DNA from 3 places in the Paenibacillus sp. cl130 genome. Region 1 is predicted to be linked to each of the others. Evidence: predicted binding sites of a transcription regulator. Region 1 holds the regulator's gene; each other region holds the start of a gene.
The links. Region 1 encodes LexA, which represses DNA repair genes until DNA is damaged. Its sites were predicted from a motif close to CGAACATATGTTCG; they were not measured.
Positions count from the first base shown of each region.

Region 1 (3,263 bases):
TCATCAAGATCAAACATTACCGCCTGAATCGTCATCTGAATTATCCACTCTCTTTCCACAGTATATGTACGCCTATTTGCTTGATTAAGCATTTGAATCGTTATGTGTGCCCATATTAAGCAAGCGGCCGCAGCATGTTATATGAAATAACATCATACGGCCTTTGTTACAGAGCTACAGGCTAAATCAGTTATTTCTTGTCTACCTGTATCTGATTGGATAGCGCAAACTTCTCAAGTCGCTCTGCAATGGCATCCGTGTCATAGCGACCTAATGATTTTGTGAAAATAAAATTACCACCCTTACCTTTTCTTTCAACGGTTACGTAACCCTTTTCAATCTTGATGGCTTTCATGTCCCCTGCCGTCATTGGACGTTCTCTACCACCTTTCAGCATATAGAGAGTATCCTTTCCCACTTTCAAATAAGGACGACGGATGAAAAAGATAACAGCCAGCATCAAGTACAGGCCGAATACAAGCCAATCCATCCCTCGCATACCGGTCTTAGTCAAAAAGTAACTCATAAGCATGTACAATACAGAAAGACCAGCCAGCATAATTGGCACAGTAATGTTACGGCCACGGAAAATATCCATTGTAGAACCTGCGCCGCTAATGGTTTGAATGCCTTGCTTTTTGCGCGATTTATTTAAATGCGCTGTGTTTTTGCGTACTTTTCTTTCAAATGATCGGGCCATCTCTCAATTCCTTCCCAGATATATTACATTAAAACAATTGCCTCAAAGCTGATCTATATAGATACCATAAAAGGTACCTAAAACAAAAGGCAAATTGCAGGCTTCGGCATTTTAACAACATTAATGCTTCAGCCCGTCATTTCCTTTCGATGTATCATCGTCCACAAATTCAATCGTCTCAAGCTGCTGCCGAAAATTACGGCGAATGTTACCTAAATAAATTTCCCGAAGATTGGCGCGCTCTGTGGCTTCCTCTTCCGTCAAACCCTCGGATTTTGCTTTGCGCGCTAATTCATTAATGCGCTGTACCAAGCTGTCTATATCCAAATTGTGTCCCCTCCATAAAAGCAAAGATATAATACACTTTGACATGTAGAAAAGAGCTTGTCAAGGCTCCCGTATTACGCTCCCTGACAAGCTCTAATAGTCTATAGATCAGAAGTTAGGAAGCTTGAGTACCTGACCTGCCTGCACTCCCCGATCCTCCAAACCGTTAATCCGCACAATTCCTTCTATATATACCCGTGTATCCATTCGTTCCGGTTTATGATTTGCGGCAATCTCCCACAACGTATCCCCAGGTTGTACGGTCAGTTTAGTCACTTCTTCCTTGGAAGCTGAAGGTGCCGCGAAAACTGTAAGTACACCTGCCCCTGCAATCCAAGCAACAATCACTATAATAAGAAGCTTAAGTAAAAGAGTATTGGTAATAATCTGCATAAAACGTGCCCTACCCTCTTTTCGAGTCTCCTGTAAATTTTCTAAATTCATCGGAAAAATACTTTGATAAGTGCTATATTTCATCATTGGCTGTGTCCTCCAAACGTTTGTTCTTATGTTTTCACAATATAACACGAACATTTGTTTTGTTCAATAGAAAAGAGAACAAAAGTTCGTAATTATTTTTAGGGATTATTTAGAACTTATGTTTGTACGAACGGAGGTTCTATGCTATAATTTTCCCAAACGTTACTAAATGGGGTTGATACGGTATGTCTAAGATTTCGAGCCGCCAGCAGGCCATTCTTGAATTTATCCGCAATGAAGTGCGTCTAAAGGGATACCCCCCTTCTGTACGCGAAATAGGCGAGGCTGTCGGATTAGCCTCCAGTTCTACGGTTCATGGTCATTTGGATCGTTTAGAGAAAAAAGGACTCATTCGCCGCGATCCTACAAAACCACGGGCTATTGAGTTACTCGGTCAAGACGAATCGGATAACAGCAACTTGATTAATTACTCCATTAGTCGTGTCCCCGTCGTCGGCAAAGTAACTGCTGGCCTTCCTATTACGGCGACAGAAAATATTGAAGATTACTTTCCTCTTCCCCAACACTTTGTTGGTGAGGATAAAATATTCATGTTATCTGTTGTAGGCGAAAGCATGATTGAAGCTGGTATTGCTAACGGAGACTATGTAATCGTACGTCAGCAGCAGACCGCTGATAATGGTGATATTGTTGTAGCTATGACAGATGAAGACGAAGCTACAGTTAAAACCTTCTACAAAGAAAAGGATCATATCCGGCTTCAACCTGAAAATCCAGCCTTTGAACCGCTTCGCCTGACACACGTCAGCATTTTGGGCAAGGTTGTAGGACTCTTCCGGGACTTCCACTGATTTCTCGTTCTTTCTTCCCCGTTATTCTATCCACTAATACAAAACCGGCTGCCTAGGGCAAGCCGGTTTTGTATTGCTATTATGTTTATTATGTATCTCACAACTTTTTTTTTCATTTCAGCAACCTATCCCTATTTTTTCTACTAAAAATCAGCCTCCTCATCTCAAATAATTCCCCACTGACCTTGAGCAGCTATACTGTCATGGGCAAAACTAATAGATCTTTCTTTGTTTTAGATAAATATGGTATATTAATTACTTATAGCTCTGTAGGAGGAATTAAATGAAAAAAATTATAATTTCAGCGTTTGTTGTGATATTTATCGCCATAAGCTGTGTAGTTCCAACAATGGATCATTTGTATGCAAAAGAGAACTCCCACATAACAACCTACGACCGTATTAAGTATATACAAATACTTATCCATTTCAGGTATTTAGAAAAGCAACTCGAAGCTGTAATTTTCGAAAGAAATAATTATCCAGAAGACAGCCAAGAATATAAACAGCTCTCTGAACAACTGAATCATATTCTTGCCCAAGAGGCGTACTACGAGAAAAAACTTAACACTCTTAATAGTAAATAATTTTCATACTAACTGCCTATTATCTTTATCTACACTATTAGACTCATGCCGACCTGCCTATAACATTCTCCTGCAACGTAAAGTTGAAAAGGCGAAGACAGGTTCGCATGAGTTTTTTTATTAACCATTAGGAATATAGGTACTAGCTTCTTTTTGCTTTTAATAGATTTATGCTGATACATTACTATCACAATTGACATATGTATATAGCAGAACTAAGCAAAGGAGATATGCAGATGATCAGAAATAGAGTTAAAACGTATAAGCATCGCATCGGGAAAAACAGATATCTGGTCGTTAAAGTCTTTCAAGCCGCAGCTGCTAAAACAGGAAGCGGAAATGCACTAGCAACCAATGC
Region 1 is NZ_FOYG01000003.1:692,438-695,700, forward strand. Features, by position in the region: gene BM358_RS12200 (HAD family hydrolase) at 1-35, opposite strand, end outside; gene BM358_RS12205 (hypothetical protein) at 191-700, opposite strand; gene BM358_RS12210 (DUF896 domain-containing protein) at 821-1,027, opposite strand; gene BM358_RS12215 (LysM peptidoglycan-binding domain-containing protein) at 1,136-1,504, opposite strand; gene lexA (transcriptional repressor LexA) at 1,693-2,319, shown strand; gene BM358_RS12225 (hypothetical protein) at 2,603-2,905, shown strand; gene BM358_RS26460 (hypothetical protein) at 3,142-3,263, shown strand, end outside.

Region 2 (3,263 bases), on a different contig from region 1:
CAGTTCTTTTTTATCAAATGACGTTCCTTTGAACATATTGTACTTGATCATTACATCTTCTAATACAGACAGTGAATAAGGACCAAAATGTATGATATACCTTCCATGTTTGCGTCCCTGTCCCTGCTCTACCCTAGTAATCATCAATTCCTCATGATCCGGAAAAAGAGAAATCCCTTGTTGCTTATTTGCTTCCGAAGTGTATTCATCTTCATCGTCCAACTGCAATATATTTCCCTCACTTTGAAATTCACGAAAGCAGCCTTTGAACACCTGCTACGCAAAAGTTAGATTCCACTGACAAAGCAGACTCTAGTTGATGCAAAAATGCCCTGCACAACTGTGCAGGGCATCAGAATCATGCTATTCAAACGGACGGTGCCATAACCCTGGCCCCAGTTCACAAACCAGGATTCACCGAGCTTTATTCAAGCTCCAACAATTCCTGTTCTTCCTTCGCTTGCTGTGCCAACTCTTCTTCTGTAGGCGGAGCAACCGTCGTAATCAGATTGCTGGCCACCCGAATTTTTTGTTCGATCGTACTAGCAATATTCGGATTTTCCTTCAAAAATTGCTTAGCATTCTCACGTCCCTGACCAAGGCGCTCACCTTCGTAGGAATACCAGGCTCCGCTCTTGTCGACAATGTCATGCTCCGTACCGATATCGATCAGGCTACCTTCTTTGGAAATGCCCTCACCGTACATAATATCTACCTCAGCCTGACGGAAAGGAGGGGCAACTTTGTTCTTCACGACTTTAATACGTGTGCGGTTACCCACAATGTCGTTACCCATTTTCAAACTTTCAATACGACGAACATCCAAACGTACCGTAGAGTAAAACTTCAAGGCACGTCCACCTGGTGTTGTTTCAGGGTTACCGAACATAACACCTACTTTTTCACGTAGCTGGTTAATAAAAATAGCAATGGTTTTCGACTTATTAATGGCTCCAGAAAGCTTACGCAATGCCTGAGACATCAAACGTGCTTGAAGACCAACGTGGGAATCTCCCATTTCGCCTTCAATCTCTGCCTTGGGCACAAGTGCCGCTACGGAGTCAACAACTACAATGTCTACTGCTCCACTACGTACAAGAGCTTCGGCAATCTCAAGCGCCTGCTCTCCTGTATCTGGTTGCGATAGTAACAACTCATCAATATTGACACCCAGCTTGCTTGCATACGACGGATCAAGCGCATGCTCGGCGTCGATAAAGGCGGCTTGTCCGCCTGTTTTTTGCACCTCTGCGATAGCGTGAAGAGCTACTGTCGTTTTACCGGATGATTCCGGTCCGTATATTTCAATAACCCGGCCTCTTGGAAAGCCGCCCGTTCCTAACGCAATATCCAAAGCAATCGAACCACTGGGGATCGTTTCCACTTGCATGTGGGTAGACTCACCCAACTTCATAATGGAACCTTTACCAAATTGCTTTTCTATTTGACGGAGCGCCATATCCAGCGCAGCACGACGATCTGACAATAAACTCACATCCTTCATTGTTTGTACTTTAATAATACCTTGTTTTGACACGCTTGCCAAGCATTTTTTCGAACATACATTCGTTTTTTTTGTTCACACAGCTCTCTTCTACAATTACACCTGTCTCTTAAAACAAAAAAAGAACCGCTGGCAAAAGGCTTTGCAACGGTTCTTCCGATAAGAAGATTATATCATGAATATCTATCTAAAACAACTCTACGACCCACACTGTACATAGATGTTTAAGAGAGTTTCTCGTTCTCTACCAGCCTGCGCCACAATCTGTACAGGATTGCTTTGACTGATCGCAGTCGGATTGTTTCACGGTTACCACTCAGTCTCAGTTCATGTACTTCCGTTTCCTTGTCGCGTTCAGCAATGCCAATATACACCAAACCGACTGGCTTCCGTTCGGAATACCCAGGCCCGGCAACACCAGTAACTGAAAGTCCAAAATCGCTGTCCATGATCATTCTCGCCTGCTCTGCAAGCACAAGGGCTACTTCCTTACTCACTGCACCTGGCGCTTGATCCCCTTCCAAATAATCATAAGGCACGTTGAGTAATTTCATCTTCATTTCATTGGAATAGCACACGATGCCACCTTGAAACATAACAGCACTGCCAGGTATAGAAGTGATGTGTTCCATCAGCATTCCACCTGTACAGCTTTCTGCCGCACTCACAGTGAGCCCGCGTTTGGCCATTAGATCTACGATAACCTTCTCCAGCGTAACATCTTCACTTGCATACATATATTCCGAAAGACGCTGCTGAATTTCTACTTCCGTAGCCGTCAGCTTAATTAGTGCTTCACTTTCGCTGGCCGCCTTGGTGGATATACGGATCGTGACTTCCCCTTCCTTGGCATAAGGAGCAATCGTGGGGTCTGTCTGGGATTGGATCAGATCTAACAAATGGGTTTCAAGAGCTGACTCACCGATCCCTGCAAATTTTAGCATTTTTGAATAAATTGGCATTTCCTCACCGCTCAATGCCTGCTGAAGCAACCAAGGTTTCGCTTGGTTTGCAAACATGGGTTTGAGTTCCTTAGGCGGTCCAGGCAAAACTACATAAAATTTACCGTCCTGTGCAATTGCGTCGCCCACAGCTAGCCCTGTCTCATTTTCAAGCGGAGTAGCGCCTTCAATAGAAAGCGCCTGCCGGCGGTTATTCTCGGTCATTTCTACCCCACGGTTACGGAAAAACTGATCTAGCTTGTCCATTGCAAGACGATCTATGTGCAATTTTCGCCCCAATACAGACGCTATCGCATCTTTCGTCAAATCATCCTGAGTCGGTCCCAGACCACCGGAAAACAAAATAATATCCGCACGCTTCTGAGCAATTCTTATCGCTTCCTGAAGCCGATCTATGTTATCGCCAACTACAGTCTGAAAATATACATCGATTCCGATTGTAGCCAACTCTTGTGACAAATATTGAGCATTTGTATTCACTATTTGTCCGAGCAATAACTCTGTACCTACTGCAATTATTTCAGCTTTCATCAATTCTTCCTCCTGTACTGCGAATATTATGGGAATTATGTAAAGAAACAGCAATAAGTTTAGTCCCTATTGCTGTTTCCATAAAATTTATCCTGTTAAACTTTGGAGGAGCTCAGCAAGTGGATATTTTTCACAAAATAATCAATACCCGAATAAATGGTGATCAACACCGCTGCCCATATCGCTATTAAATCAAACGGGATACCAAGAAAAACAAACGGGAAATTATTAATGAGCAACGCTACAATAGCAACGATCTGGATGAT
Region 2 is NZ_FOYG01000001.1:255,149-258,411, forward strand. Features, by position in the region: gene BM358_RS01120 (regulatory protein RecX) at 1-228, opposite strand, end outside; gene recA (recombinase RecA) at 425-1,486, opposite strand; gene BM358_RS01130 (competence/damage-inducible protein A) at 1,729-2,997, opposite strand; gene pgsA (CDP-diacylglycerol--glycerol-3-phosphate 3-phosphatidyltransferase) at 3,093-3,263, opposite strand, start outside.
Region 2: a site for LexA is predicted at 1,556-1,569, ahead of recA (recombinase RecA). Genes of this name have one in related genera too.

Region 3 (3,263 bases), on a different contig from region 1:
GATCTGTCGGGGACAGCCATGACAAGCATGGCTGAGCTCTTTTTTACGGAACGATATTAAGGACTTTGAGTAATCCAAGAATGGGAGTGAAGGATTTTGCCTTCAGTAATATTAGAACGCAGCCGTAAAAAAAGGCTGGAGCACGCACACCCTTGGGTGTTTAAAAACGAAATAGCCAAGATCGAAGGGGACCCAGAGGCAGGCGATTTGGTCAGTATCGTTAACCATCAGGGGCGTTATTTGGCGACAGGTTACTATAATCCAGCTTCACAAATTACAGTGCGTGTGATGTCCTACGAGCCGCTGGAAGCAATGGATCAAAACTTTTTTGCCCAACGCTTTCGCAAATGTCTGGAGCACCGCGAACGTTTTGTGACCGGGGGAAACGCTTATCGGTTGGTGTACGGCGAGGCTGATTTTTTGCCTGGACTGATTGTAGATCGATTTGGTGATGTGTTAGTCGTGCAGTTGTTAACGCTTGGCATGGATCGGCGCAGGGAAGAAATCAGGGATGCGCTCGTTGAAGTAGTGGGTCCTGTTGGTATATATGAGCGAAGTGATGTATCCATCCGTGAGCTGGAAGGATTGGAACAAACGAAGGGTCCTTTGTACGGTGATTGCCCGCGTCATGTGGTAGTGACGGAAAATGGCCTGCAAATCAAGGTTGATATCGTAGAGGGCCAGAAGACGGGTTATTTCTTTGACCAGCGTGAAAATCGTGCGGCCATAGCACCGTTGATGACAGGTTGGGGAGCACGTAGTGGAATTACGCTACAAGAAGTAGCTGCAGACTCAGGGGATGCGGGCACAACGGTCATGAAGCCAGTGAATAAAAGTGGTAAGGTTGTTGAATTCCCATTCTGGGATGGCGCAACCGTATTGGAATGTTTTTCGCACACGGGAAGCTTTACGCTCAATGCATGTAAACATGGTGCTAAAAAAGTAACTTGTCTTGATATTTCAGAGCATGCGATTGAAAGTGCGCGGGATAATGTCAAGCTGAACGGTTTTGAGGAACGCGTTGAGTTTGTCGTCGACGATGCTTTTCAATATTTGCGCAATCAAGTGAAAGGTGTAGAGGAACGCAATGCACGAGCCGGGGGCAAAGGAGATACATCCAAGCCGCTGACAGCAGGTGGCGGACGCACCTTTGACGTGGTCATTCTTGATCCGCCAGCCTTTGCCAAAACGAAGAACGCTGTCAAAGGAGCTACACGTGGATATAAAGATATCAACCTGCACGGGATGAAGCTGGTTAATGAGGGCGGCTATCTGGTGACTGCGAGCTGCTCGTTCCATATGCGGCCAGAGTTGTTTTTAGATACCATTAAGGAAGCGGCGGCAGATGCCGGCAAAATCCTTCGTCTGGTAGACTGGAGAGCGGCTGGTAAAGACCATCCTCAAATTTTGGGTGTGGAGGAAGGCCATTACTTGAAATTCGCCATCTTTGAGGTGCGCAGCCGGACACAGCTGTAGGTTTCATACAAGGTCAAAGTCAATCGCCTTTTTGGTGATTAAATAGGTAAAATAGACTCGTTTAGGTATAAATCAGTCCTGTAGAGAAGGCATGCACCAAGCCAATCTGCGGGACTGATTTGTTTTTTTAGAGGGAGGAAGAATTGCTACAACATGGCAAACGTACGTTCTTTTCTCCCTTGCCTGATATGCTATACTGTTTAATAGAATGTTGTTCGTTGGAAAGGAGGCCGCATCATGTCGGTTCGCTTGTTGATTGGCCGCTCTGGGAGTGGTAAAAGTACGTTAATCCGCAATGAAATGACGTCTATGTTACGCGAGGAGCCGCTAGGTAAGCCTATGCTGTTACTTGTACCGGAGCAATCGTCATTTGCTTCTGAGCATGCGTTACTTACAGAATCCGGAAACGGTATTCAGGGGTCGGTGCGCGCCCAAGTGATGGGATTTCATCGTCTTGCCTATTTAGTTATGCAGGAAACCGGGGGTTCAGCACTGGTGCCTGTAACGGAAGAAGGCAAGAAGATGCTTTTATATAAAATTATTCGTCGTCGCAAGGATGAACTGAGTTTGTTTAAGGATTCGGGAGACCAGCTCGGCTTTGTGGATCGGTTGAATACATTGTTTACGGAGCTAAAGCAGTATGGAAATGATACTCGGTCTGTACCGGAGCAACTGGAGCGAATGAACGCTGCTGGAGAGTCAACTCCGATTTTGCGCGGCAAGCTCAAAGATATCAGTCTAATCTATGAGGATTTTGAACGAGAGCTGACGCTTAAATATATTGACGGTGAAGATACGCTGCGCATGCTGGCAGAACAGATTGCTGAGTCTTCCCTTGTGCGTGGGGCAGATATTTGGATGGATGGCTACCGCAGGTTTACACCACATGAATACAAGGTGGTGGAGCAGCTTATGCTGCACGCTTCTTCGTTGACGGTGGCGCTGACTTGCAACCGCAGCTACGAGAGCGGACAGCTTCCGCATGAGCTGGATTTGTTTCATCCCTCAGCGGCTACGTATGTAAAGCTCAAAGGAATGGCAGACGAGCTGATGATAGAGACGCAGACACAATTACTGCGCCCTGATCCGCTGCCGAGATTTAAGGAGCGTCCGGCGTTGGCGTATTTGGAGGCTAACTTTGAACATCGTACAGGGTTACGGAATCAGGAACAATGGATGCGGCTGCAGCAGCTACGAGAGCAGTGGACAGAAGAACAGCCGGAAGGCATAAAACTGTACACTGCGGCTAATCGCCGTGCAGAGCTGGAAGGGGCTGTACGCGAAATGCGTCGTCTGGCCCGAGATGAGGGCGCTCGTTATCGGGAGATGGCCCTGTTTGTACGTCATATTGAAGATTATGAGCCATGGGTGGAACCGATATTCAAACAATATGAGGTTCCAGTATTTCTGGATCAGCGGAGAAGTGTTTTGCATCATCCCTTAGTGGAATTGATTCGGGCTTCGCTGGATATCGTGCAGCGTCGTTGGCGATATGAGGATGTATTCCGTGCGGTCAAAACAGACCTTCTCCTGCCGCTGGATGGTCGGGTAAGTCGTGAGGAGATGGACCGTTTGGAAAACTATGTACTAGCCTGCGGAATACAAGGCAGCCGTTGGACAGACGGTCGCCCGTGGCAGGCTGTGCCCAGCTTGTCACTGGAGCTGGAGGAGCAGGAACGGAGCCGTCAACGGGATGAAACGTTGGATTTGATGGAACTGTGCCGGGATGTGATCGTGACGCCTTTACGTGCGTTTGAGAAACGTGTCGGCAAGGCACGAACTGCACT
Region 3 is NZ_FOYG01000002.1:665,254-668,516, reverse strand. Features, by position in the region: gene BM358_RS09220 (class I SAM-dependent rRNA methyltransferase) at 97-1,476, shown strand; gene addB (helicase-exonuclease AddAB subunit AddB) at 1,714-3,263, shown strand, end outside.
Region 3: a site for LexA is predicted at 1,634-1,647, ahead of addB (helicase-exonuclease AddAB subunit AddB). Genes of this name have one in related genera too.